3 regions of the Undibacterium sp. RTI2.2 genome follow, and region 3 is predicted to be linked to each of the others. Evidence: predicted binding sites of a transcription regulator. Region 3 holds the regulator's gene; each other region holds the start of a gene.

Region 1 (10,339 bases), on a different contig from region 3:
ACCGCTAAGTGCCGCTTGACATCATCCCCATCCATTAAATTTTTATCACCAGAGGCGACTACTTCGCCACGATTTAAAATCACAAAATGATCGGCCAGTTCGCGGGCAAAATCAAAATATTGCTCACATAATAAAATCCCGATATCGCCACGTTCGCGAAGCAGGCGGATGACGCGGCCGATGTCTTTGATGATGGAGGGTTGAATGCCTTCGGTCGGTTCGTCCAGAATGATCAATTTTGGTTCTGCTAGCAAGGCCCGCGCTATCGCTAACTGTTGTTGTTGGCCGCCCGATAAATCACCACCACGACGTTGCAGCATTTCTTTTAAAACGGGGAAAAGCTCGTAGACCTCACCTTTGATCATCGATGCTTTTTTACTCGATAGTGTTGCCATGCCCATCAATAAATTTTCTTCGACGGTGAGCCGGGCAAAGATTTCACGGCCTTGCGGCACGTAGGCGATGCCTAGTTTTGCCCTTTCGTGCGGAGATAATTTACTGATATTTTTGCCGTCCAGTTTTACGCTGCCTTGGGACAATGGAAGTACACCCATCAGACATTTTAATAGCGTCGTTTTACCAACCCCATTGCGTCCGAGTAGCGACAAACATTCCCCTTTTTTGACGCTGAGAGAAATGCCCCGCAAGGTATGGGATGAGCCATAGTGTTGATGTACTTGTTCGACTTGTAGCATGTCTGATTCCGGTATTAATACACTTGAAATTGAGCGGATATATAGGGCCTTAGACTTAACGTCCCAAGTACACTTCAATCACTTTTTCGTCCGCCTGTACTTGTTGCATGGTTCCCTGCGCCAGTACCGATCCCTCGTGCAGTACGGTGACTTTGCCTTGTTGTGCAATCTCAGTGACGAAGCCCATATCGTGTTCGACCACCATAATTGAATGCTTACCACGTAACTCGTTTAGCAGCTCCGCGGTGCGGGCTGTTTCAGCGTCAGACATCCCAGCGACGGGTTCATCGAGCAGAATCAATTGTGGCTCTTGAATCAATAGCATGCCGATTTCTAGCCATTGTTTTTGGCCGTGAGACAGCAGGCCTGCCAGTCTGTTTTCTTGTCCGTTCAGGCGTATCAATTGCAAGATGCTGTCAATCTTGTCGCGCTGCTCGCTATTTAATTTAGCGAATAGCGTGGTCTTGACCCGCTTGTCCATCTTCATCGCTAGTTCCAGATTGTCGAAGACGGTGTGTTGCTCAAAAACGGTGGGGCGCTGAAATTTACGACCGATACCCGCATGGGCGATTTCGACCTCAGTCATTTTGGTCAGATCCATCGTCTGACCAAAAAAAACTTTGCCTGATGTCGGTTTGGTTTTTCCTGTGATGATATCCATCATCGTAGTTTTTCCCGCGCCATTGGGGCCGATAATGCAGCGTAATTCACCGACTGAAATATCGAGATTGAGATTGTTGATTGCCTTAAAGCCGTCAAACGATACGGTGATATCTTCCAGATACAATATTGCACCATGGCTGGTATCAACCTGATTAGATTTAACACGTCCGAATGATGCGGCAGCGTCACCAGTTGCACCATCATAAGTTTGGCCTGGCTGCAGCACACTACTACGCTCGCTCATGCTGCCTCCTTATGATGATTCAATTTAGTGCGTACCTGTTTTGCTAAACCTAAGATTCCTTGTTGCATAAACAGAGTGACAAGAATAAAGATGAGTCCCAGTGCAAATAGCCATAGGTCGGGGAAGGCACCGGTGAACCAGCTCTTTAAGCCATTCACTGTGAAGGCGCCAATGATCGGTCCCAGCAACGTTCCCCGTCCTCCGACGGCGGCCCAGATCACCATTTCTATTGAATTGCCAGGAGACATTTCGGATGGATTGATGATGCCCACCTGCGGTACATATAAGGCCCCGGCAATGCCGCACAACACGGCTGATAAGGTCCAGACAAACAGTTTGAACCACAACGGGTTATAACCTATAAACATTAGACGGGATTCTGAATCTCTTACCGCCTGAAGCACACGACCCAATTTCGAGGTCACGATCCAGCGACATAACATCAGTGCCCCAAACAACGCGGCCAACGTAATCAGGTATAAAGCAGCCTTGGTACCTGGCGCAGTGACGTTAAAACCGAGAATGCGTTTGAAATCGGTGAAGCCATTGTTGCCACCAAACCCGGTGTTATTGCGGAAGAACAGCAGCATAAAAGCAAAGGTCATGGCTTGGGTAATGATGGAGAAATACACTCCCTTTATTCGTGACCGGAAAGCAAAAAAACCAAACACAAATGCCAACGTTCCCGGCACCAGAACCACCAATGCCATGCAATACCAAAAATTGTCGGTCATCGACCAGTACCACGGGTAGGTCTTCCAGTCTAGAAACACCATAAAGTCTGGCAAGTTACTTTGATAGACACCGTCACGACCAATCGCTCGCATCAGATACATGCCGTGCGCATATCCGCCCAATGCAAAAAAGACGCCGTGCCCCAGCGATAAAATACCGGTGTACCCCCAGACCAGATCCAGAGCCAACGCTGCCATTGCGTAGCACATGAACTTACCAACGAGAGTGATGGTAAAGCTCGAAATATGTAGAGGATGACTCGCAGGAAAACTTAAATTAAGTATTGGTAACAAGGCAGCGATGATGACGCATACGATGATGCCGACCCAGGCTGGACGTGAGAAGAAAGAGGGGGTGTGATAGCTCATTGTTGGGGCGCTGATCATTCGACACTCCTACCTTTCAGCGCGAATAAGCCTTGTGGCCGGCGTTGGATGAAAACAATGATGAATACGAGTATGACGATTTTTGCCATCACAGCTCCGGCAAAAGGTTCTAAAAACTTATTCACTTCGCCCAAGCCAATGGCCGCAATGACGGTACCTGCCAGTTGGCCAACGCCGCCAAGCACCACCACCATAAATGAATCTACGATATAGCTTTGGCCTAAGTCTGGGCCAACATTGCCCAATTGCGACAAGGCGACACCTCCGAGACCAGCAATGCCGGAGCCCAATCCAAAAGTCAGCATATCAATTTTGCCGGTTGCGACACCCACACAATCTGCCATACGTCGATTTTGGGTTACAGCCCTAACGAATAAACCCATTCTGGTTTTATTTAAAATCAGCCAGACCGCAAATACCAAAATGAAGGCGAAGGCAATGATGAATATCCGGTTGTAGGATAAGACCAGCGATCCTAATACCGTCACGCCGCCAGACATCCAGGACGGATTGGCGACTTCGACATTTTGTGCACCAAAAATGGTGCGTACTGTTTGCATCAGCATCAGACTAATGCCCCAGGTGCAGAGCAAAGTTTCTAATGGGCGACCGTATAACCAACGGATGACGGTACGCTCTAAAAATATCCCCACGGCACCTGCGACAATAAAAGCGGCAGGTAGTGCGATGATCAGATAGGCGTCTAGCGCACCAGGGATGAATTTGCGAAATAGCATTTGCACTACGTAAGTAGTATAAGCACCGATCATCAATAACTCGCCATGCGCCATATTGATGATTCCCATTAAACCAAAGGTAATCGCCAATCCCAGCGCTGTTAGCAGCAAGACGCTGCCTAACGATACGCCATAGAACAAATTGCCGATAAATTCGGTACGTGCCAGCCGGGAGTCAATGGCTTTGAGCGTTGCACGGACCTCTGTCCGGATGCTGGCGTCGGCTTCGATAAAGCTCCCATCGAGATTCTTATCCAGCATCTTTTGCAACAGCGGATTGAGTTTGGCATTGCTGCTGCCAACTAAGGAAGTGACAGCCGCTTTGCGCTGCGCTGCATCTGGGGATTGCAGATTAGCAGTGGCAATCACCAGTTGTAAAAGTGATTTCACCTCGGGGTCTGATTCTTTTGCATAGGCTTTGCTGATCAATGGTAGTTGCTCCAGACTGGCGTCGGTTTGCAAGGTGGTGGCAGCTGCCAGACGCACAGATTTGTCCGTGGAAAATAACTTTAGGGCTGAGAGAGCATTATCGATAGCGCCGCGCAAGCGATTGTTGATACTGATCACATCGCTACCGTCGGGCAACTTGCTAGATTTCTCGGTGGCGGGATTGTAGGCATTGTCGCCATCGACGATTAAAACTAAGCCATCGGTTGTGGTGTATAGCGATTCGCTTTTTAGCGCATTTAAGACTTTGCTGCTATCGTCATTTGCCAGTGCTGCTATCTCTGTGACTGCAGCGATGCGGGCGTCCGGATCGTCGCTAGTTAAGCCTTGTAAAAGTTTGGCGTCAATCGCAGCCTGCGCCGTGCAACTCATACAAAACAGGACAGTCAAAATACTGAATTTGAATATTTTCATAGGATATTTTGAGGTCGATTTTGCCTACTACAAAACTTCCAGAGACATATGATGTGATCTGAAGGTACAAAAGTGCAAAAGGGGATTTGTAGAAGTTACCAAAGAAGAATGTCCATTATTTGTGAGGCTCCCAGGCCAATTATGGTCTGGGAGCCCAATAATCATTGGACGTTGAAAAATTGGTAGCTTCTAAAAACCTTTTAATTAAGAACCCGACACAATAATTAAAAAAGACTTAAAACGATGCACGTCATTCCTGCGTGCTTTTAGCAGGAATCCAGAGACGTACGTGAATCACAACACGTCTCTGAGTTCTGCCTAGCAGGAGCGACGGACAAGCAGATAGTTTTTTTGAAGCCCCGCTATCACTATCGCGCTATTACATTTTTTGCTTTGCCTCATTACCAGGGATGTACGGACTCCAAGGTTGTGCGCGAATGGTTTCTTTCGTTTTATAAACGACATTGAACTGACCATCCGCTTTGATTTCACCAATCATCACTGGCTTATGCAAGTGGTGATTGGTTGCATCCATGCTTAAGACAAAGCCGGACGGTGCTTTAAAGGTTTGTCCGCCCATGGCTGCAATTACTTTGTCGGTGTCGGTGGATTTGGCTTTTTCTACTGCTTGCTTCCACATATAGATACCGACATACGTTGCTTCCATCGGATCGTTGGTCACAGCGGTAGCTGCATTCGGTAATTTTTTGGCGACTGCGTAGTCTTTCCATTTTTTAATGAACTCGGTGTTGACCGGATTTTTTACCGACTCAAAATAATTCCAGGCTGCCAGATGGCCGACTAAGGGCTTGGTATCAACACCGCGTAGTTCTTCCTCGCCGACTGAGAAGGCGACGACTGGGACGTCAGTTGCTTTCAGACCTGCATTACCCAACTCTTTATAAAACGGTACGTTGGAGTCGCCATTGATCGTGGAGATGACGGCTGTTTTGCCACCGGCGGAGAATTTCTTGATATTGGCAACAATCGTCTGATAATCAGAGTGACCAAACGGAGTGTAGGCCTCATCGATGTCAGTATCCTTCACGCCCTTGCTGTGCAAAAAGGACCGCAGGATTTTGTTGGTAGTGCGTGGATAAACATAGTCAGTGCCTAGCAGAACAAAGCGCTTGGCTCCGCCGCCTTCTTTTGACATCAGATATTCCACCGCTGGTATCGCTTGTTGATTTGGAGCGGCACCAGTGTAAAACACGTTTTTCTCTAGTTCTTCACCCTCGTACTGCACAGGGTAGAACAGCAGGCTATTAAGTTCTTTAAATACCGGTAAGACCGATTTGCGGGATACCGATGTCCAGCAACCAAATACGACAGATACCTTATCCTGAGAAATCAGTTGTCGTGCTTTTTCCGCAAACAGTGGCCAGTTGGAAGCAGGATCGACAATCACCGGCTCCAGCTTTTTACCCATCACACCACCTTTAGCATTGATCTCGTCGATTGTCATTAATGCCACGTCTTTGAGGGAAGTCTCGGAAATTGCCATCGTGCCCGACAGCGAATGTAAAATTCCGACTTTAATCGTATCTGCTGCCAATGCCTGTGCCATCCAGGTTGATGCAGTCAAAGCCATAGCGCCGAGTGCGGTCGCTTTTAGTACGGTACGACGTGACATAATTTCTCCTTGGTGTTGAAGTAATAGACGTGTAGTAATGAGCGTAGTTGAGAGCCTGATGACTAATTTATTTGGGTATGTATAAGTGTGTGACTAATTCCTATTTGGTTGAGAGACAATCGCAGCAAAACATCATCGTACTGAGCCACGACATTGCAAATACTTGCTGCGATAATTACTTTGCCATTTTTATGTAGCAGTATCACGGTGACGGACTTCCTAAAAGTAGGAATTATTTGTACGCAATGAAAATAAATAGCAGTTTATGTGCCAGCTTGTGCGCTACGTTCACTACTAGCTACTCAACACCATATAGACCAAAAGCTTGGATTTGTTTGCTACAAATATGTGCAGAGAAATGGTTTAAATCCCTTCTTTCGTGCGTGGTGAGAATATCTACAACAACTGACAGATGTTGGTGCAAGCTTAATTGCTGAAAATACTGAATTGGCAGAGTGAGTGCTTCATCTAGCCTAACCCCAAGCCCCCCAGTCGAATCTAGCCGAATTCGGCCGAATCTTGCTATCATGCAGTTTTTGCCCACCTACCAATCCAAACACTCATGTTCGATTTCCTTTTTAAGCGCAAACCTAAAGCAACATCTTCCTCTGCCAATAGCAATTTAGCCGCCGCTAACGCTGCCAGCCTGGCGAGCGTTGCCAAAGCAGATCAACAGCAACAAATTGTCCAGGCGCGTGCCGCTACCTTGGCTAAGATAGAGAGCCTGGCAAGCAATCCCGGTGCAGAAGACGCAATCGTTAGCTTGTTATTAGCATGTGATTTTGCTGACGGTCGTTTTAAAGCGGCTAATTACGTACACAGCGCAGCCGCGCTGCAAAAAGTACTGAGCGCAATGCGCAATACAGATAAGCGTGTTGCCAAACTGATGCAGGCACGTTTGGATGTGCTGGCGCAAGCAGATCAGCAGCAACAGTTAGCTTTGCGCTGTATCAATCAAGCGCAGCAGTTGGGTTTGCAAGCTAGTTTGATTCCGCAGCAAATTGCTGATCTGGATAAGTTGGTGGCAGGCCTCAAACATTTTCCCGATGCTTTAAAAGCAGAATTTGATGCCCACTACACGATATTGCAAACACGCTTGCAGGCACAGACGACGCTGCAAAGACAGGTGCTGGATCTGGTACAGCATTTGACCATATCCCAAGGGATTGCTGACGACGCCCATGGCGCTCAGTTGGATGTATGGCAGCAAGCCTTTGATTTATGCTTGCAACAGCCAGAAGCTGTGGCTTTACCTAAAAATTTGCTGGCAGACTTCACGTATAAAATGCAGGCCGCACGTGAGCAATGGACGCAACTGCAAAAGCAAAAAGTAGCAGAGGCTAAAACCACCATATCAGCACCAGTGTCAGCACCTGTGGCTACGACGATTGAAGCAAGCACAGAATTTGTCGCTGCTGAAACTTCAGACAGCGTTGAGGTAGCGTCTGCTAATGCAATGCATACTGATCCAACATCGACCGAAAAACCTGGGCAAATTACGATGCCTTCATCAAAGACTAAACCTGTCAAGCTGGTGCAGGTCAGTACGGAGAAAATTTTGGCAGCAATCCAAGATATGGAGGCAGCCTTAGAGCAGGGTAGTGCATTGCTGGCGCAAAAATTGGAGCGTGAGGTGTTGCGAGGCGTTGATCTCAAACACACTGGCTTAAATTCAGAGCAAAAAGAGCGTTTATTCAAAGTCCAGAGCGAGCTTGGACGATTACTGTCATGGGCCAAATGGGGGGGCAGTATCTCCCGCGATGAATTGATCAAAGCGGCAGAAGAATTGCCATCAAAAGAATTGGAACCTGATGATCTGGCAAAAAAAGTGAGCGGCTTACGTGAGCGCTGGAAGTCTTTAGAAGCTAGCACTGGCGGTGCGGCTAGAGAAATCTGGGATCGCTTTGATACCGCCTGCAATCTGGCCTATGCACCGGCTGCTGCTTATTTTCAGCAATTAGCAGAAGAGCGCAAAGTTAATTTGGAAAAGGCTGAACTGCAACTAAGCGAGTGGCGCATTACTGCTGATGCCTTATTGCAGACAATACAGACAGCACCAGATTGGAAAGTCATCTCGCAAACTGCGATGCAGATGAAGCAAACCTGGCAAACATTATCTGCGGTTGATCGCAAAAATAAAGCTCGGGTTGATGGACAATTTTATGCAATTTATCAGTCCTTATCACAGCCCTTGGAGCAGCAAAGAAAAGCGGAAATCGCATCGCGTGAGCAATTAATTGCGCAAGTCTCCGCCCTCGATCCGCAGCAGCGTGAATCGGTTGATCAGTTGCGTGCCTTACAAGTGCGCTGGCAAGAGCAGGCGCAAGCTTTGCCTTTGCGTCGTAAAGATGAGCAAGCATTATGGGAGAAATTCCGCGCAGCCTGCGATGGCTTGTTTGCGCAACGCAAAGCGGTGTCTGACAGTGCAGATGCGGAACGTAAGGCTAATCTACAAGCCAAACAAACTTTGTGTACGAGCTTAGAGCAAGCGCCGTCGGCAGACGCTTTGTCCGAATCAGCAATCAAACAATTATTGCAAGAGGCGGCAAATACCTGGCGCTCAATCGGGTATGTGCCGCGTGGTGAAGAGAATGAAATTGACCGCCGTTATGAGAACGCCGTCGCGCAACTAAAACGACTTTTACAGCAAGCACATGATGAAAAAAGTCAAGCTGGTAAAAAGCTGCTACAAGTGAAGCTTCGTTTGTGTCAGCAGCTAGAGGCAGCTTTTGTAGAGGATACGAGTAAGGCACAAACGCTGATGTCACAACTCTCGGCGGAATGGCAGCAATTATCATCTCAGGCAACACTGACAGCAAAGCCATCAACTAAGTTACCAGGTAAATTAGATTCAGAATTAGATAAGCGGTTTGCGGCGATTAGTCAGGCAGTACAACATAGTGACGCCTCCTATGCCAATCTGCTGCAAAAAAATGCGGACTCGGCAGCACAAAGTATTTTGCAATTAGAGATTTTAAATAGTATTGATAGCCCACCAGAACTGGCGAGAACACGCCTGCAAATTCAAGTAGATGTATTGCAAGCAGCGCTCAGGTCTGGCAATAACGCAGATGCTGCCAAAGAGCAGTTGCACCGTTTGTGTAGTTTGCCGGTACTGTTAGACCAAACCCAACGGCAGCGCCTGGATAAGCTGTTGATGCTTAACCTTACTTGAGATTACCTAATTTAAGATTGCCTGATTAATTATTAGTGAGAAAAATCATGTCTTATTTATTTCCACCTAAAGTTGTGAGCGTACCTGTCGCTAATTCTGAGCTGCTTTTTCCTGTTCATAGAATTTACTGTGTTGGCCGTAACTATGTTGAGCATGCCAAAGAAATGGGCTGGACTGGTCGCGAAGCACCATTCTTTTTTATGAAACCAGCCGATGCCGTGCTGCCAGTCGCCTATGGACAAACCGGCGAGATGCCTTATCCCGGCATGACCAATAATTTGCATTATGAAGTTGAGCTGGTGGTCGCTATTGGTAAAGGCGGTAAAAATATTACAGTCGAAGCCGCTGCCGGACATGTCTGGGGTTACGCCGTTGGTTTGGATATGACCAGACGCGATTTGCAAGCAGAATCCAAAGACCAAGGGCGCCCTTGGGATACCGCAAAAGGATTTGATTTCTCTGCACCAATCTCACCGTTGCATCCGATTGCCGACACTGGCTGGATTGAGCAGGGCAATATCCATCTGGATGTAAATGGCGTACAAAAGCAAGACAGCGATATCAAAAAACTCATCTGGAATGTCGCTGAAGTGATTTCGACACTGTCTACGTTTTATGAGTTGCAAGAGGGTGACTTGATCTACTCTGGCACACCTGAAGGCGTCGGTCCGGTCAAGATTGGAGATTTGATGGAGGCAAGTATTGAGGGTCTGGGCGACCTCAAAGTACGCATGGCTAAAGCTGATTAGGGTGAGTAAGCTGCCTAAACGAACATCGATCTCAATATCAACCTTGATATTCAACCTTCATATCAACCTTAATATCAACCTTAATATCAAACTGATTATCCAATCCGATATCTCATGAAACTATATGGCTACTTTCGCAGTTCTGCATCTTATCGGGTGCGGATTGCATTGAATCTCAAGGGACTCGATTACCAATCGATACCTGTGCATTTGGTAAAAAACGGTGGTGAACAATTTTCTGAACAATTTCGTTCGCTGAATCCCGATGCCTTAGTACCCGCTTTTTTGCCAGATCAATCGACTGACGACAGCGGGGACACTGCATCCTCGCTGACAAACTCGCTTACACAGTCATTGGCGATCATAGAATATCTGGAAGAGGTTTATCCCGCGATTCCGCTATTACCAAAAGAGGCTATAGCCCGTGCCCATATACGTGCATTCGCGCTGGCAATCGCATG
Region 2 (10,339 bases), on a different contig from region 3:
GGGATCTTCACTGCCTACTATCCAGTAAGTAAAAGTACGCCAACAATCGCGGTCATGTATAAGCCAATGGCCAATACCACCATTTACGCTAGCTATGTTGAAGCGCTAGAGCAAGCAGCTAGCGCACCAACATCAGCAATCAACGCCAATCAAATCTTTTCGCCATTGCAAAGTAAGCAGACCGAAATCGGCATCAAAACCGAGCAAAAGGTATGGAATGCCAGCGCGTCTCTGTTTCGCATTGATCGCAACGCACAGTACTCAAATGCCGCAAATATTTTTGTAACGGATGGGCAGAACCGCTATCAAGGTCTGGAATTTAATTCTGTGGTGCAAGCAGCTAAAAATCTATCGATAGAAGGCGGCATCATGCTGCTGGACGCGACTCTGCAAAATGCGGCACCTGGCTATAGTGGTAAGCTCGCTGTAGGAGCCCCACGCCGTCAGGCATCATTGCAGATGACATGGCGTCCAGAGGCACTGCCCGGTCTGGCGCTGCATGCAGGAACCCAGTATTTGGGTGAATTGCCGATGGACGCGGCTAATGTTAATACCTTACCAGCCTATGAATTGTTCGATGCAGGTTTAAATTACCGCACACGGATTGGCAAACAATTTCTTAGCTTACGTGCGAATGTATCCAATATTGCCAATCGTAAATACTGGACTTACTATCAGGAGAACTATCTGAATGTCGGCGCACCACGGACAGTCAGCCTGAGTGCCCGCGTAGACTTTTAAGCCAATAATATGATCATTAACTGTACTAAAGTAATCCTGTTATCCGCGCTTGCCCTCAACACGGCGAGCGCGCAGCCAGCGTATTACGGCACCAAAACACCCTACCAACCTCAGCAAGCCATTTCTAGTTATGAGGCCGCGCCACAGGGCTATCAGCCAGTTTATACACAAATGCTGGCAAGACATGGCTCACGGGGTTTGACTGGGATGAAGGTCGACCTCGCCTTCTATAACCTATGGAAGTTAGCTGAAAAGGAGCAAGCGCTGACATCATTGGGAGCAGAACTGGGGCCAGATATTCAGCGAGTCATGGAAGCCAATGCCTCGCTGGGATATGGCGTCGCTGGCATCAGCAAGCCAGGCTACGGCAATGAAACCCAGTTAGGTATCGCAGAACACACGCAACTGGCGCAACGCTTGCGCCAGCGTCTGCCAACGCTGTTCCAGAGTCTGGATTGTGCAACACCAGACAAAGCGCCACGCCAAATTGTGGTCGTTACGTCTGGCAAAGACCGCGCAGTGGATAGCGGTTATTTCTTTACCCAGTCTTTAATCGCGCAACAAGCGTGCCTCGCCTCCAGCGTGACCTATCCGGCGTCTCTTGCACCGGGTGCAGAACAAGATCATCGCAGCCGGCCAGCAGGTACAGACCGCTTCTTACACTACTTCCATAAACTGAGCCAAAAACAGGATCTGGTCAGCGATCCAGCCGATCCGCTATTTCCGACCTTTCAAGCAAGTCAGTCTTATCAGACCTATCTGGATAGTAATGAGTTAAGTAAAGCAGAAGCCAGTATATTGGCGCAACCGCGTCTGGCCGTCGCCGCAAAGACGGTACTGCAACGTTTATTCACACCCGCCTTTATTTCGGGGCTAAACCAGAATCGCTATCGCGCGAGCAACGAGGGCACGGTCACATACAAGAGTACTGATGGTAAATTTGTTAGCACGCTCAAAGGCGATGGCAATGAAGTAATCGCCTCAGCACTGGATGCCGCGCTGGCCTTGTATGACCTGTATGCTGCATCGGCCGATATGCCGGATGAGGCGCATACCAACTTCTCACAATACATGCCCGCCGAGCAAGCCGCAGTCTTTGCCTCTGTACAAGATGCACTTACCTTCTACAGTAAAGGCCCTGGCTTTACCGGAGCCAAAGGAGTCACCTGGCGGATGGCGCAAACGCTGCTCGATGACTTTTTCACTGAAGCCAAGCTCATCGCGGCGGGGAATTACGCACACGCAGCCAAACTAAGATTTGCCCATGCCGAAACCATTATCCCGCTAGCATCCTTACTCGGTGTACCGGGCATGGCGACACCACAGCCAAAAAATCTTGCTTACGATTATTCCAATAACTTATGGCGTGGTGAACAGGTCGCGCCGATGGCCGCGAATATTCAATGGGATCTCTACAAAAATGATGCCGGAAAAGTATTAATCCGGATGCTGTACAACGAGAAGGAGACTGGTTTCAAACCATCTTGCGACAAAGCCCGTGTAGCCAAAGACAGCTATTTTTATGATTACCAGCGACTGGCAGACTGCTATCAGCAATCAATAGCGAAGTGAAAAATTCTTAGTCGCTGATTGGGATTGATGGGATTTGGGGCGCGGAGATTTGGGGCGGAATTTTGGGCCGGTTTTTTAAAACTCTTATCCGATAACAAGCAGTTGGTTTCTTGGGTCATTCCGGCATGGTCTTAGCCGGAATCCAGCGTCGTCATTTTGACGCCGCATTGACAACCCGCTGACACCGCACCCACTACCTTTATGTTTGATATGTAAAGCGATCAACATCACTGGATTCTGGCTTAAAACCTGCCGGAATGACACCGTCTGATTTGAGAATGCATGAGTCGCGTATGAGATGCGTATGCGCCTCGCCTCAACGCTCACTGAAGCAAAAAACTAGACTCATATTTAACATACTCCCCACCATTTTTCGTAAAACCGCCCTATTGTCCAGACAATCTATGGACAATATTAAATACTACCAGCGAGTATTTAATATTACGCTTACTGAAAACAAAACTTCAAGTCAGTAAATTAGCATCTAACTATTGCGCATCCCGAGCCGGCATCGTCTTAAAAACCACCTCATAACGAGCATCTAAAGCTGCTTGGGCTTTCCAATAATCGTAGTATTCAGGATAAGAAATGGGATGTAGGCGCTGCAAGGTTTGCATCGTACGTGCCGCTTGTTCTGGCTTACCGTTTAAGGTATATACTTCTGCCATTTTGCTCAACACATGCACGTATCCAAAACGATGGCTCAAGCGCTCCGCGAATGCGATTTCGGTATCCGACATACCCTCGCGCGCGACCATTTTAGTCAATTTAAAATAATCAAAAAACTGCGGGAATAAAGTAAACGCGGGCCGCTCACTTGGGCTGATATCCACTACATACCCCGATTGCTGCCAACGCAAAACCCGAAAACCTGTCGTCACCCGCTGATAATCCCAGGTAATCAATGCCATGAATAAAAAAGCACCGCCAAGGATGACAGCAATCACACTTTTAGCAGGGCGCCCAAGCAATACGCCCTCAGAGGGCCAGCGCAGCTGATGCACCATACCCATCAATATGCCAACCGGTATCAGCACAAAGGCATACCAAAGCGGAAATTCAACCATGCTATGCACAAACACGGCGACAAAAAATAAACCCGCAAAACGGATCGGCACCGTCACCGCTTTGATAAAAAAGCATTGAACAGCCCACCAGGCCAAGCCTGAACATATCAATATCGTTGCAGGGAAACCTAATTCGGCGGCCAAATTTAAAATCAAATTATGTGAGTGCTCTGCATAAGTAGTCGATCCAAAATCCGCCGCAATCCTGACTTGTTCTGCACCAAAACCAAACCAGCCAACGCCCAACCAGGGATGCTGAGTCGCCATATGCCAAGCCTGCTGCATCAACACCATACGCTCAGAACGACCACCAATATGCTCAGCAACCGAGCCGCTAGCAAATCCAACATGCTGCCCCATGATAGGCAAACCAAAGACCAGCGCGGCATACAGCAATACCAGCACAGCTAAAAACCATCTGCTGACAGAGTGACCATCCTGAGTTTTAAACATACAAACTAAGGCAAAAGCCGGAACAATCATCCAGCCTATGCGTGACTGCGTCAGCGCTAGCCCTATCAGTAATACTAAAACCAATAAAACAGAAGCCCATTGATTGAAAAATCGTCGCTGATATAAGTACCAGACCGAAGCCAGAGAAAAACAGAATAGCAAAGCGAGTTGATTTGGCTGCGCGACATTGGCGTAAGGTCGCATAAAAGGCTGTGATTCACGTGCGATAAACATCACAGCAGGCGTAGCATCAATCCCCGTAATCTGTACCAATTGCATGATGACGGACAACAAACCTGCTAATAAGTGGGCGATCGCAAAGGACAAACAGATTAGCTCAACGTATTGTGTTTGAATCGCGAATGTCGCCCCAATAATAAATGCTACCGCGATTAATGCGATGTACAACAATGGGATTAAAGTATCGGGCAACGACGACGCTACATTTCCAGTGAGCTGTAAAAACACAAATCCAATCAATAAGATTGGTATCAATAAAAGTTGAGGAAAACTTAATCGAGGTGTGGTCGCAATCAAAATGCCGACAGACAAAACTAACAGACCAAAGATAGTCAAAAAATCATGGTAGTAAGTTCTGTAAGGATGAACATGATGTGGATGGATATAAGATACCAGCAACAACAGAGCAAAAATTGCGAGTGAGAGTTTAGTGGTTATTTTCAAAGTAATTACTATTGGTAATGCAATTAAATAGAATTAACCGTTTAGGCTGAAACAAAATATTCCTTAAATATATCTTTCCTACACACTCTCAGAAAAAATCCCTTGGCGTTAGTCGAGTAGCGAAAAACATTAACGTCGCTATCAATGCAAGAATCATCTTTTGCAAGTAACAATTATTGTTCAGATAGCGGCATGCAATTCGAATTTTTTGCGCCTCTCCGCAGGATTGAGGAGGTGCGGACTAAATGGAATTTGTTAACATCTTTAATTGCCATTTAAATAATTATAAAAAATCATCTATCGGAGCAAATCCTACAGGTTGAACGCTATTAACATCGATCAGAATGACCCAGCTCGCATTTTTTGAGATCAATGGCAAATAGCGAAGCTGTTGCCGCTTGACACCAGATTTAGCAACCGCCGCCTCTATTGTCTTGGACAACTTAGGATACTTGCTAAACAGGAGTTCAACAGGTTTGGATATTTTTATAATCTGCTCATACGATTTATCATAAGAGTCCCAGAGAGATGGATGTAATCCAGCGTCAAAGCCATTCATTGCTTTTGAAATATCATTCACATTCTCAGCTAAATTTTTACTAGTACTCATGCCGATTAATATAGGTCCAGTTTTTGAAAGAGTCCTAAACTCGGGCTTCGCATTCGACAATTCTTTTTGGTCCACCTCAAAACTGGTTACAACCCGAAAATATTTTGACGTAAAAACGAGTGCTACTGGTCTTGCAGAAAAAATAGTCATGACACCATAACCCAAGCCCATCATTTGAATGATTACAATAACAATCAAATCACGAGCCAAATGACGTTTATTTTTCTTCACATCAAAAACAACAAACGTAAGCAAGGGGCCTAATATGACATCAACCGATATCAATATATACAGTAAGGATAAGCCCCCACATATTTCGCTGTATGGCCAAGGAAACCATAAAAATAAAACTATACCAGTCACTGCCGCCGCTATCAGTGCAGATAAAACCAAATGACATCCTGCGGATATAAACCGATATTTAAAATGTCTCATAAATCTTAAGTAATCCAACGAAAGTTACCATCTAGACAAAATTAATATTTAAATTAATACTTACTTTATTAGTCAAAAAAAAACACCAATAACGGTGTGTTTTTTTAATTTCGACAATTTTGATTCTAGCATCCAAATAAATTGAAGGACAATCGGTAATTATTTTATACTTACTTTTGCATCTAAAAGCATGCCACAGATTAGCATAACCCAGCAGCTATACAAGTACTACTAACATCTTTTGACCATTTTATCGATCCATTAGCTATAGCTGGAGTCAGTATAAAAGTCTCACTATTAAAACTTTTTGTCGTATTTGCAGTACCCGTTACTACCGGAATTACGGACGAAATCACGACGGACGCAACAAAATTACCTTGTGCACCCGTATTGATAGGAGTAGCGCCTATTAATGCAGCGGTATCACAAGTGCCGGCCGCAAATGCTGTTGCACCTGTAGATTGAAAACACACATCGACCATTTCTCTTATAGCAGCAGTTGCCAAAATGATCTCCGTAAATCTCGACCGCTTTTGATAGTTTTGATACGCCGGTAGCGCTAACGAAGCCAATATACCAATAATTGCAACGACAATCATTAATTCGACCAGAGTGAAACCGCGTTGAACATATCTAAAAAATTGCATAATATTTTTACAAATCCATATTTCACGATTTTAACTATTAATATATTGCAAGGCGTAACGTATAAAAATTAGTTTAATGCTCACCACCAAACGTCCAAGTCCACAACCAATCGGTATTAGTTAATTTAACCGACAACCTTTAACATAATCCTGCTGTTACACAACTACCACTTTTTGCCCAAGTCTGCGATCCGTTAGCCACTGCCGGCGTCAAAATAAACGTTTCACTGTTTAAACTTTTTGCCGTGTTTGCAGTACCTTTAACCACTGAGGTCGCAGCAGTAATCGTGACCGATGATACGAAATTTCCCTGAGCTCCAGTATTATTTGTCGTCGCACCGACAAGCGCTGCTGTGTCGCAAACGCCAGCACCTAGAGCTGCAGAACCACTAACTTGAAAACAAATGTCAACCATATCTTTCACCGCACCTGTCGCTAAAACGACTTCAGTGAATCTGGATTTCTTAAGATATGTTTGGTAAGAAGGTAATGCTATGGAGGCTAAGATACCAATAATTGCAACAACGATCATCAGTTCAATTAGTGTAAAGCCGGCTTGAATAGATTTTTGGAATTTCATATAATTCCCATCTATGAATTTTCGTCAATATTTTTATATTTGGATGAAATTAAAATGGCGTGAATCATAGTCGATGCTCCACGCCAATCTCTACAATCTATTATTAGCAAATACCAGCAGCTACGCAAGTACCACTCTTTGCCCAAGTCAATGAAGCATTTGCTACTGTTGGCGTTAAAATAAATGTTTCACTATTCAAACTTTTTATCGTGTTTGCTGTACCTGTTACTACAGAAGTAGATCCAGTAATACCGACAGAAGCAACAAAATTACCTTGAGCGCCTGTGTTATTAGCAGTAGCGCCGATTAAAGCTGCAGTATCGCAAACACCAGCACCTAAAGCAGTTGCACCTGTTGTTTGGAAACAGATATCAACCATATCTTTAACAGCACCAGTTGCGAGAACAACTTCAGTGAATCTCGATTTTTTCAGGTAAGTTTGATAAGCTGGTAGTGCGATTGCAGCCAAAATACCAATAATTGCTACAACAATCATCAATTCGATCAAAGTAAAACCAGCTTGCGCGCGTTGTGTCATTTTTGTGGATTTCATTTTAAAACTCCTAGTTTAAAAAAATAAATTAATTTGTTCTGTCTTACATAAGCTGAATTAGCAAACCCTGTGCCACCCCTATATTATTTACTTTTTAAAAATAAACTGACAAAAAAAGTGTATGAGAAAATCAAAATATGACGAATTTTGTCAGGCAAAACAACTAGTTCAAATTTATGTCATTTATTTTTTGATGTAATTACAAAAATAAGCTTTGTTCCTGACATATCAATCACATCTCCGTCAGCCAATTTTTGTGGCTGCTTGTCAATTATTTTATTGTTTAGTTTGGGACTTGAGGCGCCATCGACGTGTGCAACATAAAAAGATTGTTCTTGTTGAGTAATTGCAATGACCTGGACAGTTGGGCTACCGATAGTCGTAACTGGTTTATTCAGAACCAACTCTCGACCAGCGTTAGCACCATTTTGTACTTGAATACGTGCGGATACCGTGGATACGCTCAGGGAGGACGGTTTTATTTTGAGTGCTGCGTCCGGCAAGTCATAATTTTCTGAATCATTTTGATATCGAACCTTATATTTACCAATATCAATAATGTCGTCGTTTTGTAAAAGGTGCTTCTTAATTGGCTGTCCGTTGACCAAAGTGCCATTGGTACTTCCTAAATCCAAAACAAAAGACCCTGTGCTAGTGGTGTCAATCGCCGCATGCTGACCGCTGACGGTCAAATGATCAATCACAACGTCATTACCCGGACGTCGTCCCACCGTTATGCGTGATTTTAGGATTGACAGTTCTTGCTGGACCAGTCCGTTGAAAGTAACGACGATTTTCGCCATAGTGCTCTCTATAAAAAACAAAATCTAACTATTTGGACTTACGCACAATTGTCCCCGCAAGGCTTAGCGAGGAGAGTCGTACTATAGTATGCCGTGTATAAATGGTATCTGCATCGCGGCTGGAGCATTTTTGCGTAAGTTCTTTCTATAAAACTAACTGAAAAAAAGCTGCTGTATATGCTGCATTGGCGAATGCTGTTTTAAGCCATTCACTTTTATTAGAATAATCGAGATATTGTCCCGACCACCTAATTCATTCGCTTTGTGTAGCAACAATTCGCAACAAAGCGCTAAATTATCTCTATGCAGACTAACTGTGGTTTCGATTTCATCATGCTTGAGCATGTCGGTCAAGCCATCGGAGCACATTAGATAAATATCCTCTTCTTGAATGACATGCTCGCTAATTTCCACCTCAATCTCACCTTGCACACCGATTGCTCTGGTAATCAAGTTCTTAATCGGAGAATACTGCGCTTGCTCTTCGCTAATCAGACCAGCGTCAATTTGCGCCTGTAATACTGAGTGGTCGTGCGTAATCTGCAGTAAACGGTTGGACCGGTATTGGTAGACACGCGAATCGCCCACATGCGCAACAAGGAGTCTATCGTGATGACAAAACGCAACGACAACGGTGGTACCCATACCAATAAATTCGGGATTATTCTGTGCTGCATCCCAGACACGAAAATTGCTCATCTCGATTGCTTCTTTAATCCACTTCGCGGCAACCGATGTCTGGCGCGCAAATAAAGAAGAAAAAGTAGATGTTTTTTTGAGGAGTAACTGCTGCGTAATAATGTCTACCGTCATTTTGCTAGCGATCTCACCAGCATTGTATCCGCCCATACCATCTGCTAATACTGCAAAATCCGCCTCGGCACATATCTCTATGGCATCTTCGTTTTGTGCTCGTACCAGTCCCGTATCCGAGAGACCCGCAAACTCTAATACGCGTTGAAATGACATGAATAGTGATTAAATATGAGAAATAAATCAGGTTCTATAAATATAAAAAGATATAAATCATAATAATCCCAAGCAATGCTGAAGATCATTATTCAAGCTTAACACCAAGCTGCGGAACTGTTGCATAAAGATAAGTAAAATGGGGAGCAAAGCTCCCCATTTTATGATGTAACCCCGAATAAGTTGCTCAAAATTGCAACTTAGTCCGACATTGAGACTACAACATCGCCTTCAACAAACGCGCCATTTCTGACGGGTTTTTAGTTGCTTTGATGCCGCACTCTTCCATGATGTCTAATTTAGCTTGTGCCGTATCAGCACCACCAGAAATCAAAGCACCAGCATGACCCATACGTTTGCCTGGAGGCGCTGTAACACCAGCGATAAAGCCGACGACTGGTTTCTTCATGTTGTCACGTATCCAATAGGATGCATTGGCTTCGTCGGGGCCGCCGATTTCGCCGATCATGATAACCGCGTCAGTGTCTGGATCATCATTGAACATCTTCATGATATCGATATGCTTCAAACCATTAATAGGATCACCACCAATACCAACAGCAGAAGATTGACCCAGACCTAATGCAGTCAATTGGCCTACTGCTTCGTAAGTCAATGTACCGGAGCGGGAAACCACGCCGATACGACCTTTACGATGGATATGACCTGGCATGATGCCGATCTTGATTTCGTCTGGTGTGATCAGGCCTGGGCAATTTGGTCCGAGCAATTTCGTTTTGCTGCCAGATTTTGCCATGCGGTCTTTAAGCATCATCATGTCACGGACAGGAATGCCTTCGGTAATGCAAATTGCCAGATCGAGGTCCGCTTCGACCGCTTCCCAAATCGCGGCAGCAGCACCTGCAGGTGGTACGTAGATAACAGAAACTGTTGCGCCAGTAGCCGCTTTTGCTTCAGATACGTTAGCAAAAATAGGAATGCCTTCGAAATCTTCGCCAGCCTTTTTAGGATTGACGCCAGCGACGAAACAGTTTTTACCGTTTGCGTAATCGCGGCACATACGAGTATGGAACTGGCCAGTTTTGCCAGTGATACCTTGGGTGATAACTTTTGTATCTTTATTGATCAGGATGGACATATCTGTTCCTTGCGATTATTAAGCGTGAGCTGCAGCAGCGGCAACAACCTTCTGCGCTGCTTCTTCCATCGTATCAGCGGCGATGATAGGCAGACCAGAATCAGCCAGCATCTTCTTGCCGATGTC
Region 3 (10,339 bases):
AAGGCGCAAGTGCTTTTTATCAAGGGGCCATCGCAAAGAAAATTGTTGCAGAAATGGCGCAGCATGAAGGCATTATCAGTGCAGAAGATCTGAAAAATTATAAGGTCGTCGAGCGCGAACCCGTCAAAGGTAATTATCGCGGCTATGAAATCGTGTCCATGCCGCCACCCAGCTCAGGCGGCGTACACATCGTACAAATGTTGCATATTCTTGAACACTTTCCGATTAAAGAACAAGGCAGTAACAGTGCACAAAACTTACACCTGATGGCGGAGACCATGAAGCTCGCTTATGCCGATCGTTCTGAATATTTGGGCGACCCGGATTTTGTCAAAGTACCTATTAAAGCACTGACATCGCGCGCCTATGCTGATGAGTTATCAAAGAAAATTAATCCAGAACATGCAACGCCGTCCGATCAAATCAAGCCCGGTAAACTAGCGCCTTACGAAAGTGATCAAACTACCCATTTTGCTACAGCAGATCAGTATGGTAATGTCGTCGCAACCACCTACACGTTGAATCTGAATTTTGGTAGCGGCATCGTTGCTAGCGGCACCGGCATTACCTTAAATAATGAAATGGATGATTTCTCCGTAAAAGCGGGTGCTCCCAACGCGTTTGGATTACTTGGTGGCGATGCCAATGCGATTGCGGCATACAAGCGCCCGCTCAGCTCAATGTCACCGACAATTATTTTAAAAGACGGACAACCATTTTTGACCACAGGCAGCCCAGGTGGCAGCCGGATTATCACCACCAGTTTGCAAATTATTATGAATGTGATTGACCATGATATGAATGTTGCCGAAGCCAGCATTGCGCCTCGTATTCATCATCAATGGATGCCAGATCAATTGCGCGTAGAAAAAGGGATCAGCATCGATACCTTAAACATACTGGAGCAAAAAGGTCAGCATCTGAAATTGTCACCGACTATGGGTCGCACACAAACTATACAAATGAGCAATCAGGGATTTGATGGTTATTCAGATCCGCGCAATCCTGACGGAAAAACTTTGGGGTATTAAGGTCAAATTTAAATGCGTAGAAATTTAAACGGGTACAAACTAATCTGTGCGGCTTAAAGAAATGAATAGCTACGAGTATCGCTTATTTCTCCAGTTATTCAATATAAATACTCTCCCCAAGTATATTTTAGTTGTCCAGGTAATTACTGGACAATAAGCCATATTTATAAAAATAATAGGGGAGTATATTTATATCAGCACATAATCTTCGAAACCAAATCAAGTGTTACGCAAACAAAAAAAGGACGCCGAATTGCGTCCTTTTTTGCTATTTTCTAATCGAAAAAGCGACTAAGTCATCTGCTTACACTGGCGTCGGATCGGGTATGTGTTTGATCGCGTCATGTTGATGATTTTGGATTTTGTCTTTATGTTTAATGACTTGTCGGTCTAGTTTGTCGATGAGAGTGTCGATGGCGGTGTAGAGATCTTGTGCCAGGCTTTCAACATGAATATCTTTGCCACTGATGTGCAGATTAATGTCTGCTTTATGGCGTTTTTCCTTTTCTTTGAGCTTATCCACGGTCAGGATGACGGCGATATCAATTACTTGATCGAAATGCCGCCTGATACGTTCAAGCTTATTTTGCACATGTTCACGAATTGCAGGAGTTACTTCGAGGTGATGTCCACTGATGGTGAGATTCATACTACGCTCCTTGGTAATCTTACTTGTTACAAACATTTTATCTTAACTCAATTAATGTAAATTTAATCAGACGATGAATTGGCAGACTAATATTTAAATTATTTATTGAGCTAAATTATATATAGCAACATACGAGGATATTTCAAGAACAAGTTACAAAGATTTGCGCAGGCTTACTGGCGGGATTTTCAAAGCTTCGCGATATTTGGCGACTGTACGTCGCGCAATTACCATGCCTTGTTCTCCCAGCATGTCTGCAATCTTGCTGTCAGAGAGTGGGATTTTCTGGTCTTCTGCTCCTATCAACTGCTTGATGAGTGCACGTATCGCGGTGGATGATGCTTCCCCCCCTGCTTCCGTCGCGACATGGCTACCGAAGAAATATTTCAACTCAAACATACCATGCGGGGTCAGCATGTATTTTTGCGTCGTTACACGAGAAATAGTGCTCTCGTGTAAACCCAGTGTATCAGCAATTTCGCGCAACACAAGTGGTCGCATTGCAACGGCACCGTGCGTGAAAAAATTACGTTGTCTTTCAACTATCGCTTGTGAAACCCGTAAAATCGTATCAAAGCGTTGCCGCATATTTTTGATTAGCCAGCGCGCCTCTTGCAATTGGGAACCTAGCGTACCGTCACCACGATTTTGCTTCATGATGCTGGCATACATACTATTAACACGTAGCTTTGGCATCACATCTTGGTTGAGTAATACTTGCCAGCCGTTCACTGTCTTTCTGACGATCACATCCGGCACGACATAATCCGAAGCGGCCGCGGCAAATTCAGCACCCGGTTTGGGATTACATTGACGAATAACCACTTGCGCTTCGCGTAAATCCTCGTCATCACAATTGAGAATTTTCTTCAACTTATTAAAATCTCTTTGAGCGAATAAAGTGATGTGGTTCTCAACAATTTTTTGCGCCAGCCGACGCGTCACAAAAGGAATTTTAGGGAAACGTTTAATCTGCAAGGCCAGACATTCGGATACATTTCTGGCACCGACACCGCTAGGGTCAAAGTTCTGCAACATGTTCAGCGCAAAGGATAATTCTTCTGGCTCAACACATAACTCCAACGGCAAGCTGGCATGAATTTCTTCCAGTGTTTCCATCAAATAGCCATTGGTATCCAAGGCATCAATCATCAGCTCAATCAGAGCCCGATCTCGCGGCTCACGGATGTTCAGCCGCATCTGCTCCAGCAAATGATCTCTGAGGCTGGTTTGCGCTGCCTCTAATTGCGGACGTCCGTCATCTTCTTCTGACGATTTGCTGCCTTGAGGAACATCATCAAAGCTCCACTCTTCTTCATTCGCGCTGGTACTATCGGCAGAGGCAGCGACTTCGCTAAGGTCGGCATTTTCAGAACTGGCACTTGCTGTAGCAGCATCGCCATTCTTTTCTGGCGCGGCGAATTCAGTTTCAGAATTATTCATAGTCGCACTGATGGCGCCGTCGGCAAGCAAGCGCACTGCATTATCCATAGGATCATCTACCCGCTCCAACATGGGATTGTCGGAAAGTAGATTTTCTAACTCTTGATGTAGCTCCAGCGTGGACAATTGCAGCAAACGGATAGATTGCTGCAATTGCGGCGTTAACGCCAAATGCTGTGACGTGCGCAGTTGCAGGCTTTGCTTCATCATCATATGGCTTCCCGCTACATGCGGAAATGCTCTCCCAAATAAACTCTGCGGACGGACTCATTATTGATGATGTCGTCGGGCTTACCTGCGGCAAGCACTGCACCTTGATTGATGATGTAAGCGTGATCACAAATACCCAAGGTTTCGCGCACATTGTGATCGGTAATCAGTACCCCTATCCCTCTATCTTTCAGGAAGCCCACAATACGCTGAATTTCAATCACGGCGATTGGATCAACGCCCGCAAAAGGCTCATCCAGTAAGACAAAACGAGGACTAGTTGCCAGCGCCCGGGCAATCTCTACCCTGCGACGCTCACCGCCGGACAATGACAGAGCCTGATTCTCTCGAATACCCTCAATCTGCAATTCAGCAAGTAAGGTGTCTAATTGTTGCTCAATGGCAGCCTTAGTCAGAAATTTACCTTCTGGATTTTTTTGCAATTCAAGTACGGCGCGGATATTGTCCTCTACCGATAACTTACGAAACACTGAGGCTTCTTGCGGCAAATAGGACAAACCCAACTTGGCTCTTTTATGTATCGGCAGGCGTGAAATATCTACGCCATCAATATTAATTTCACCGCCATCCGAGGTGACCAAACCAACAATCATATAAAACGATGTCGTCTTACCTGCGCCGTTAGGACCCAGCAAACCAACGACTTCACCGCTCTTCACATCCAATGACACATCGCTTACCACCTGGCGTGCGCCATAACGTTTTTGTAAACCTTTAATCGACAATGTACTCATCTTGTTATTTGACTTTTTTGTCAGATTTTGGCGCGATGAACAAGGTAGTCCGGCCAGAGCCAGGCACCGTTGTACCGGAACTATTATTCTCAGCGACAAAAAGATCGTTCAGGCTGTCGTAAGACAAATATTCACCCTTTTGTTCTTGAGTGACTACAGTCCCGTCGAGATATTTCACATCGGCTTTAGAAATAAATTTCGTAATCTCGGTTTTGTCATCATACTCAACCCTGTCAGCAACGCCCTCGACCCATAAATCAGCGCCGCCATCTCTTTTTTGGCGGAAAAACACCTGCACTCCCGGTGCTGAAAAAAGCACATAACTAGTACTGGTTGCCGTCTCAGTCATTACGGCACGAGCCGCTTTTACTATTAATGTCCCACGGATAATGATCACATCACCGGTCAACGTAGTTACATTCGTTTTACCGTTACGATCAGATCGGTCTGAGGTGATTGCTGTCATCTTTTGGCTATCTGCTTTCTCAGCAAACGCAGGGGAATGAGTCAACGACAGACTTGCAATTATCAATGCAAATGATATCGATGCTTGATGTTTGTATTTACGTTGATGTTTAAAAAATGTCATGAATATATCCTCATACTGTTACTTGAATTTGGCAACTGATCTACTGTTTTTTAGGCTGGATCTGAATTTGAACTTTACTTAGCAGATTTACTTCCTGAGTTTCATTATTGGCGAACATTCCGATCGCATGCGTTTCCGTATTTTGTGAAAAAAGACTCACTGCCTTGTCAGTTTTCATAATATTCAGATCAGGTAAAAGTAATAAATAGTCGGACTGCAACTCCATGTATTTTGTCGTTGGGCTCTCGGGTCTGGTTACCTTGGCGTGCCCAAATAAGTGAATTTCATCACTATCTCGCGGTGCTATTTTGACGGCTGTCTGCGCATTTTTTTGTTCGATTACCGCTTTGTCAGCTTGCATAAATAAAGGAGTTTTATTTTCGTCGAAGCTATTAATACGCGGCTGTGATATTTCAAAATTATCATAACGCGGACGATGAATTAAGCGATCACCCGAAATACGATAGTTCATTTTCCCCTTGTTTGGCAGCCGAATAAAATTGAAATTTTCAACATAATAATCAGGCTCAATTCTGGTTTGAAGATTTGAGGTATTTTGTACATCATGTTTGCGCATGACTTCTAAAACCCAAAAACTACACAGTACGACAATACCAAGAATCACAATGGATAGCCAAATCCGGAACCGGTCTAAAGAAATAAAGGTTTTCATATTAAAAAAGGCACTAAAGCCTGGTCGTATTTACCTTGAGCCTGCAATATAAAATCACAGACTTCGCGGACTGCGCCGTTACCGCCAGTAGCCCGCGTCACATAATCAACGCGGGAACGTACTTCGGCATGTCCATTCGGCACGCTGACGGCAAAACCAACTCGCGTTAACACGGGTAAATCGATTACATCATCGCCAATAAAACCGCAATACTCTCTTGCGATATTCAGTTCCATACACAACTCTTCAAAAGCAGATCGTTTGTCATGTATGCCCTGGCGCAAATGAACAATCCCCAAATCGGAAGCACGGCGCCCCACAATCGGCGACTGACGTGCGCTGATAATCGCGGTCTGAATACCAGCTTGTTGCAGCAGTCTTATACCTTGACCATCCAGCACATTAAAGCTTTTCATCATTTCGCCCTCAGGGCCAAAATGCAGGCTGCCGTCAGTCAAAATACCGTCCACATCAAAAATCATTAATTGGACTTGGGCTGCCTTGGCAACTCTATTTACTTTCAAGCTCTTCGCTGTCGTTGTCGTTATCGTTGCCGTCATCAAATCACCTTAGCACGAGTCAGATCGTGAATATGTAAAGCACCAACCAACTTGCCTTGTCCATCTGTCACCAGCAACTGATTGATTCTGTGTGTTTCCATAATCTCCACCGCCTCTACCGCCAGTTGCTCTGCGCGAATACTACGCGGATTTTTGTGCATGACTTCGGCAATCACAATTTTAGTAAAATCCTGAACACTCTCCATCAAGCGACGTAAATCACCATCGGTAAAGACGCCAACGACGCGCTGCTCAAGGTCAACTACGGCCGTCATCGCCATGCCTTTTTTGGTGATTTCCATCAACGCAACGGTCAATTTAGTGTCAGGCGTCACTTGAGGAATATCATCGCCGCTGCGCATCACATCACGTACATGCGTCAGCAAGCGTCGACCAAGCGCGCCACCGGGATGGGACCGGGCGAAATCTTCTTCACGGAAACCACGTGCGTCCAGCACCGCAACGGCAAGTGCATCGCCCAGCGCCAGTGTGACTGTTGTACTAGCCGTAGGTGCAAGGTTAAGCGGGCAAGCTTCTTTATCGACATGTACATTTAAATGTACATCTGCCAGTTTGGCCAGACCAGACGTTGGATTACCAGTAAGGGTAATCAATTTGACGCCTAAACGTTTAATGATAGGCGCAATCGCCATCAATTCCGACGCTTCACCTGAATAAGAGATGCCGATAAACACATCTTGCGGCGTTACCATGCCCAAGTCGCCATGCGCAGCTTCTGCCGCATGAACGAACAAAGCAGGCGTTCCGGTCGAGGCGAAAGTTGCGGCAATCTTGCGGGCGATATGGCCAGACTTGCCAATCCCAGAAGCGACGACCCGTCCCTGGCAATGCAACAGCAGATCGGTAGCCTGGGCGAATGCCGCGTAATCGTCAGAAAGCCGAGATTGCAGAACCTTAATGGCGTCTGCTTCTATTTGCAAAGTTTCACACGCTAGGCGCAGCGCACGACGCGCAAAGGCATCGCCAGAAGGAGCCGCTGGCGGGGTTTGTGATGGAATAAGGTTAAAAGTGCTCATCCCCAGAGTATAAACGAATTTGACTAAGCAAAAACTCTGCCAGTTACCATATGTTACCTATATCTAGCCAATACTTGCTTTTTGAATATTTAAATAAATTTTTATTATGAAGATAAAGGATAGTGATAACAGCAAAAGAAACCGACAAATTTTTATATTTGCGATCACCGCCACTAGGCACATACTTAATGAGTATTAATAATAGGACTTATGCAAAAAACAAAACCCCTTACGATAGAGGCACAGAGGAAGAACAAACAAAGGCAGGATTTCGCTGTTCTCCTGATTTTCTCTGTGCCTCTGTGTCTCTGTGGTGAGAGGTCTTGATGTTTTATGTTAGGCCATCTGATCCATGTGAATGGCAGCAAGTAACTTTCGGTTTTTACGTAAATCCTGAATAAATAAGAATTGATCGTTTTGATTTATCGTTTTGATTTAAAAAAAGATTAAGCAATAATGGTCGCATGACCGCACTTGACACCACCCTCCTCTTACTCGCCGCCTCCGTTCTGGGTGTCGTCGCTTTCCGTATGCTGCAATTGCCTCCGATGCTGGGTTATCTAGTGGTCGGTATCTTGATCGGCCCATTTGGTCTGGGGCTGGCAGAAGATAGTGCGGCCACGCATGAGCTGGCCGAATTTGGCGTCGTGTTTTTAATGTTTTCTATTGGGCTGGAGTTTTCGCGATCAAAACTGATGTCGATGCGCAGAACTGTGTTCGGGCTGGGTCTGGCACAAGTGCTGGTCACTATTGTCAGCAGCATGGGGATTGGTTTAGCCGCATCTTACTGGCTGCCCCAACATTTTAATATCAGTTGGGAAGCTGCCTTCGCGCTAGGCGGTGCACTGGCCATGTCGTCTACTGCCATCGTTTCTAAAATGCTGACCGAAAAACTGGAGCTGGAAAGCCCGCACGGCCGACAAATTATCAGCATTTTATTGTTTCAGGATCTGGCATTTGTCCCTTTACTGATCCTGGTACCGGCGCTGGCATCGCATTCCAGCAATTTGATTGAAGCTCTCGCATGGGCCAGCGGGAAAGCCGCTCTGGTCTTGTTTCTGCTGTTATTTGTTGGACAAAAATTAGTACGCGGCTGGTTTAGCATCGTTGTCAAACGCCGCTCGCAAGAACTCTTCATGCTTAATCTGTTGTTGATCACGCTAGGTGCAGCATGGCTGACTGAGCACGCGGGTTTATCCATGGCGCTGGGTGCCTTTGTCGCTGGCATGCTGATCTCAGAGACTGAATACAAGCATCAGGTGGAAGAAGACATCAAATCCTTCCGCGATGTCTTGCTAGGTTTATTTTTTATCACCATCGGCATGCTATTGAATTTACGCCTGGTGTTTGAGCATCCCTTACTCGTGTTGATCTTGCTGCTGGGACCGGTATTGCTCAAATTTTTACTGATTACCGGTCTTGCCAAACTATTTGGCAGCACAGGCAGCGTCGCGTTGCGTACCGGTTTGGGATTGGCACAAGCGGGGGAATTTGGCTTTGTCTTATTAAATCAGGCTGGCGGTTTGCAACTGCTTGATCCGCTGTTATTGCAATTAATACTGGCGTCAATGGTGTTGTCGATGCTGGCATCGCCTTTTATTCTGGCCAAATCTGACGCCATCGTGATGAAGTTGTCCGCTAACGAATGGATGATGCAATCGCTGGCACTGACCCAAATCGCTGCCCGCACCATGAGCACCAAGCGGCATGTCATCGTGGCTGGTTTTGGTCGTAGCGGGCAAAGTCTGGCACGCGTGTTGACCGAGGAAAATATTGACTACTACGCACTCGATCTGGACCCAGATCGCATCCGCGAAGCTCAGACTGCCGGTGCCAATGTATCGTATGGCGACGCAGCTCGGCGCGAAAGTCTGATCGCCGCCGGCATCAAACGCGCCGCCTCGTTGGTGATTACCTACAAAGATACTCAATCCGCATTAAAAATCTTGCATCTGGTGCAAGAACTCAATCCCAGCCTGCCAGTGATTGTGCGTAGTCATGACGATAGCGACATCAATAAATTACGCGAGGCCGGTGCAACCGAGGTCGTGCCAGAACTGATGGAAGGCAGCCTGATGCTCGCCTCGCATGCCCTGGTACAGCTTGGTGTGCCGCTGCGCCGTGTAGTACATCGGGTGCAGGCTGCGCGTGAAGAACGTTATGAATCTTTGCGCGGTTATTTCCACGGTGCCAGTGACGCTGCTGACGGACCAGAAAACATGCAAATTCGTTTGCACACGATTGTTCTGGGTGAGCACGCCAATGCCGTCGGTAACACCTTAGATAAATTAGATCTGGAGAATCTGGATGTAGATGTCACAACGGTGCGCCGTGGCAAGACGCGACTAGAACAAGATCAAGGGAAAAATAGGGGCATCATTTTGCTGGCAGGTGATGTCATCGTGGTACGCGGTACGGCAGAAGCTGTCGCTAGAGCAGAGCAACGGCTGTTAAAATAGCGGGCATTTTTATGTTTGCTCTATCAATTGCTACTTCGGCAATTTGCATCATTCAACCCATTTAAGAAGGCAAGCTGTGATGTTCAATCCATCCGACTATATTAAAGAACATATCCGCACTGTGGAAAACTGGCCACAGCAAGGCGTTATGTTTCGTGACATCACCCCTTTGCTACAAAATCCCAAAGTATTCAGGGTGCTGATCGACATGTTTGTACATCGCTATATGGATGAAAAACTCGATGTCGTCGCTGGTCTGGATGCCCGTGGTTTTATCATCGGATCGGTGCTGGCTTATGAACTCAATCTGGGTTTTGTGCCCATCCGCAAAAAAGGCAAACTGCCCTTCCACACGGTATCCGAGCAATATGAATTGGAATATGGCAGTGCCACGGTAGAACTGCACTCTGACGCCTGCAAACCTGGTGACCGCGTCGTGCTGATTGACGATCTGATCGCCACTGGCGGCACTATGATGGCGGGTAAAAAACTATTGGAACGTCTAGGCGCAGAAGTCGTCGAAGGTGCGGTGATTGTCGATTTGCCAGAACTGGGCGGATCAAAACTGATTCAGGCTAGCGGCATGCCTTTGTATACCGTTTGTAATTTTGATGGTCATTAAGCAAATCAGGAAAATGCCGGGTTGCTATTGTTGTAATCAACAACGCTGAGCAAACCGTCAACACAAAAAAAGAGCCAATTAATTTGGCTTTTTTTACATTTAAAACACATTGCCCAGTTAGATCAAATAATATACTGCACCATGTATTTTTAAGTTGTCCAGAGAATTGCTGGACAATAGGCTATATTTTAAAAAATTAATGGGGAGTATATGAATTCCTTCTGCATTACCTGCCTTGTCAGCTAGCCCAAAACAAGCCCAGCCAACACCTGCTAAAACGCATCAGACATCGGCTTGCCGTACATGCGCGG

Evidence for each region. Region 3 encodes sigma-54, which starts transcription at its own class of promoters, with help from an activator protein. Its sites were predicted from a motif close to TGGCANGNAANCTGCTTT; they were not measured.
Region 1: the regulator sigma-54 is predicted to act here: its motif matches at 6,210-6,227, upstream of urtA (urea ABC transporter substrate-binding protein).
Region 2: the regulator sigma-54 is predicted to act here: its motif matches at 7,400-7,417, upstream of QN395_RS17155 (pilin).

What each region holds. Positions count from the first base shown of each region.
Region 1 covers NZ_JASJXN010000022.1:34,298-44,636, forward strand. The annotation lists gene urtE (urea ABC transporter ATP-binding subunit UrtE) at 1-695, opposite strand, end outside; gene urtD (urea ABC transporter ATP-binding protein UrtD) at 751-1,602, opposite strand; gene urtC (urea ABC transporter permease subunit UrtC) at 1,599-2,723, opposite strand; gene urtB (urea ABC transporter permease subunit UrtB) at 2,720-4,321, opposite strand; gene urtA (urea ABC transporter substrate-binding protein) at 4,701-5,954, opposite strand; gene QN395_RS13335 (DUF349 domain-containing protein) at 6,517-9,129, shown strand; gene QN395_RS13340 (fumarylacetoacetate hydrolase family protein) at 9,177-9,878, shown strand; gene maiA (maleylacetoacetate isomerase) at 9,993-10,339, shown strand, end outside.
Region 2 covers NZ_JASJXN010000038.1:26,220-36,558, reverse strand. The annotation lists gene QN395_RS17185 (TonB-dependent receptor) at 1-741, shown strand, start outside; gene QN395_RS17180 (histidine-type phosphatase) at 751-2,313, shown strand; gene QN395_RS17175 (PglL family O-oligosaccharyltransferase) at 2,802-4,517, opposite strand; gene tfpZ (TfpX/TfpZ family type IV pilin accessory protein) at 4,801-5,562, opposite strand; gene QN395_RS17165 (pilin) at 5,763-6,209, opposite strand; gene QN395_RS17160 (prepilin-type N-terminal cleavage/methylation domain-containing protein) at 6,349-6,789, opposite strand; gene QN395_RS17155 (pilin) at 6,893-7,342, opposite strand; gene QN395_RS17150 (FHA domain-containing protein) at 7,522-8,145, opposite strand; gene QN395_RS17145 (Stp1/IreP family PP2C-type Ser/Thr phosphatase) at 8,299-9,114, opposite strand; gene sucD (succinate--CoA ligase subunit alpha) at 9,332-10,213, opposite strand; gene sucC (ADP-forming succinate--CoA ligase subunit beta) at 10,232-10,339, opposite strand, start outside.
Region 3 covers NZ_JASJXN010000003.1:938-11,276, forward strand. The annotation lists gene ggt (gamma-glutamyltransferase) at 1-1,031, shown strand, start outside; gene hpf (ribosome hibernation-promoting factor, HPF/YfiA family) at 1,336-1,680, opposite strand; gene QN395_RS02085 (RNA polymerase factor sigma-54) at 1,834-3,330, opposite strand; gene lptB (LPS export ABC transporter ATP-binding protein) at 3,348-4,088, opposite strand; gene lptA (lipopolysaccharide transport periplasmic protein LptA) at 4,093-4,677, opposite strand; gene lptC (LPS export ABC transporter periplasmic protein LptC) at 4,718-5,350, opposite strand; gene QN395_RS02105 (HAD family hydrolase) at 5,347-5,910, opposite strand; gene QN395_RS02110 (KpsF/GutQ family sugar-phosphate isomerase) at 5,910-6,947, opposite strand; gene QN395_RS02115 (cation:proton antiporter) at 7,412-9,406, shown strand; gene QN395_RS02120 (adenine phosphoribosyltransferase) at 9,486-10,028, shown strand; gene QN395_RS02125 (alkane 1-monooxygenase) at 10,311-10,339, opposite strand, start outside.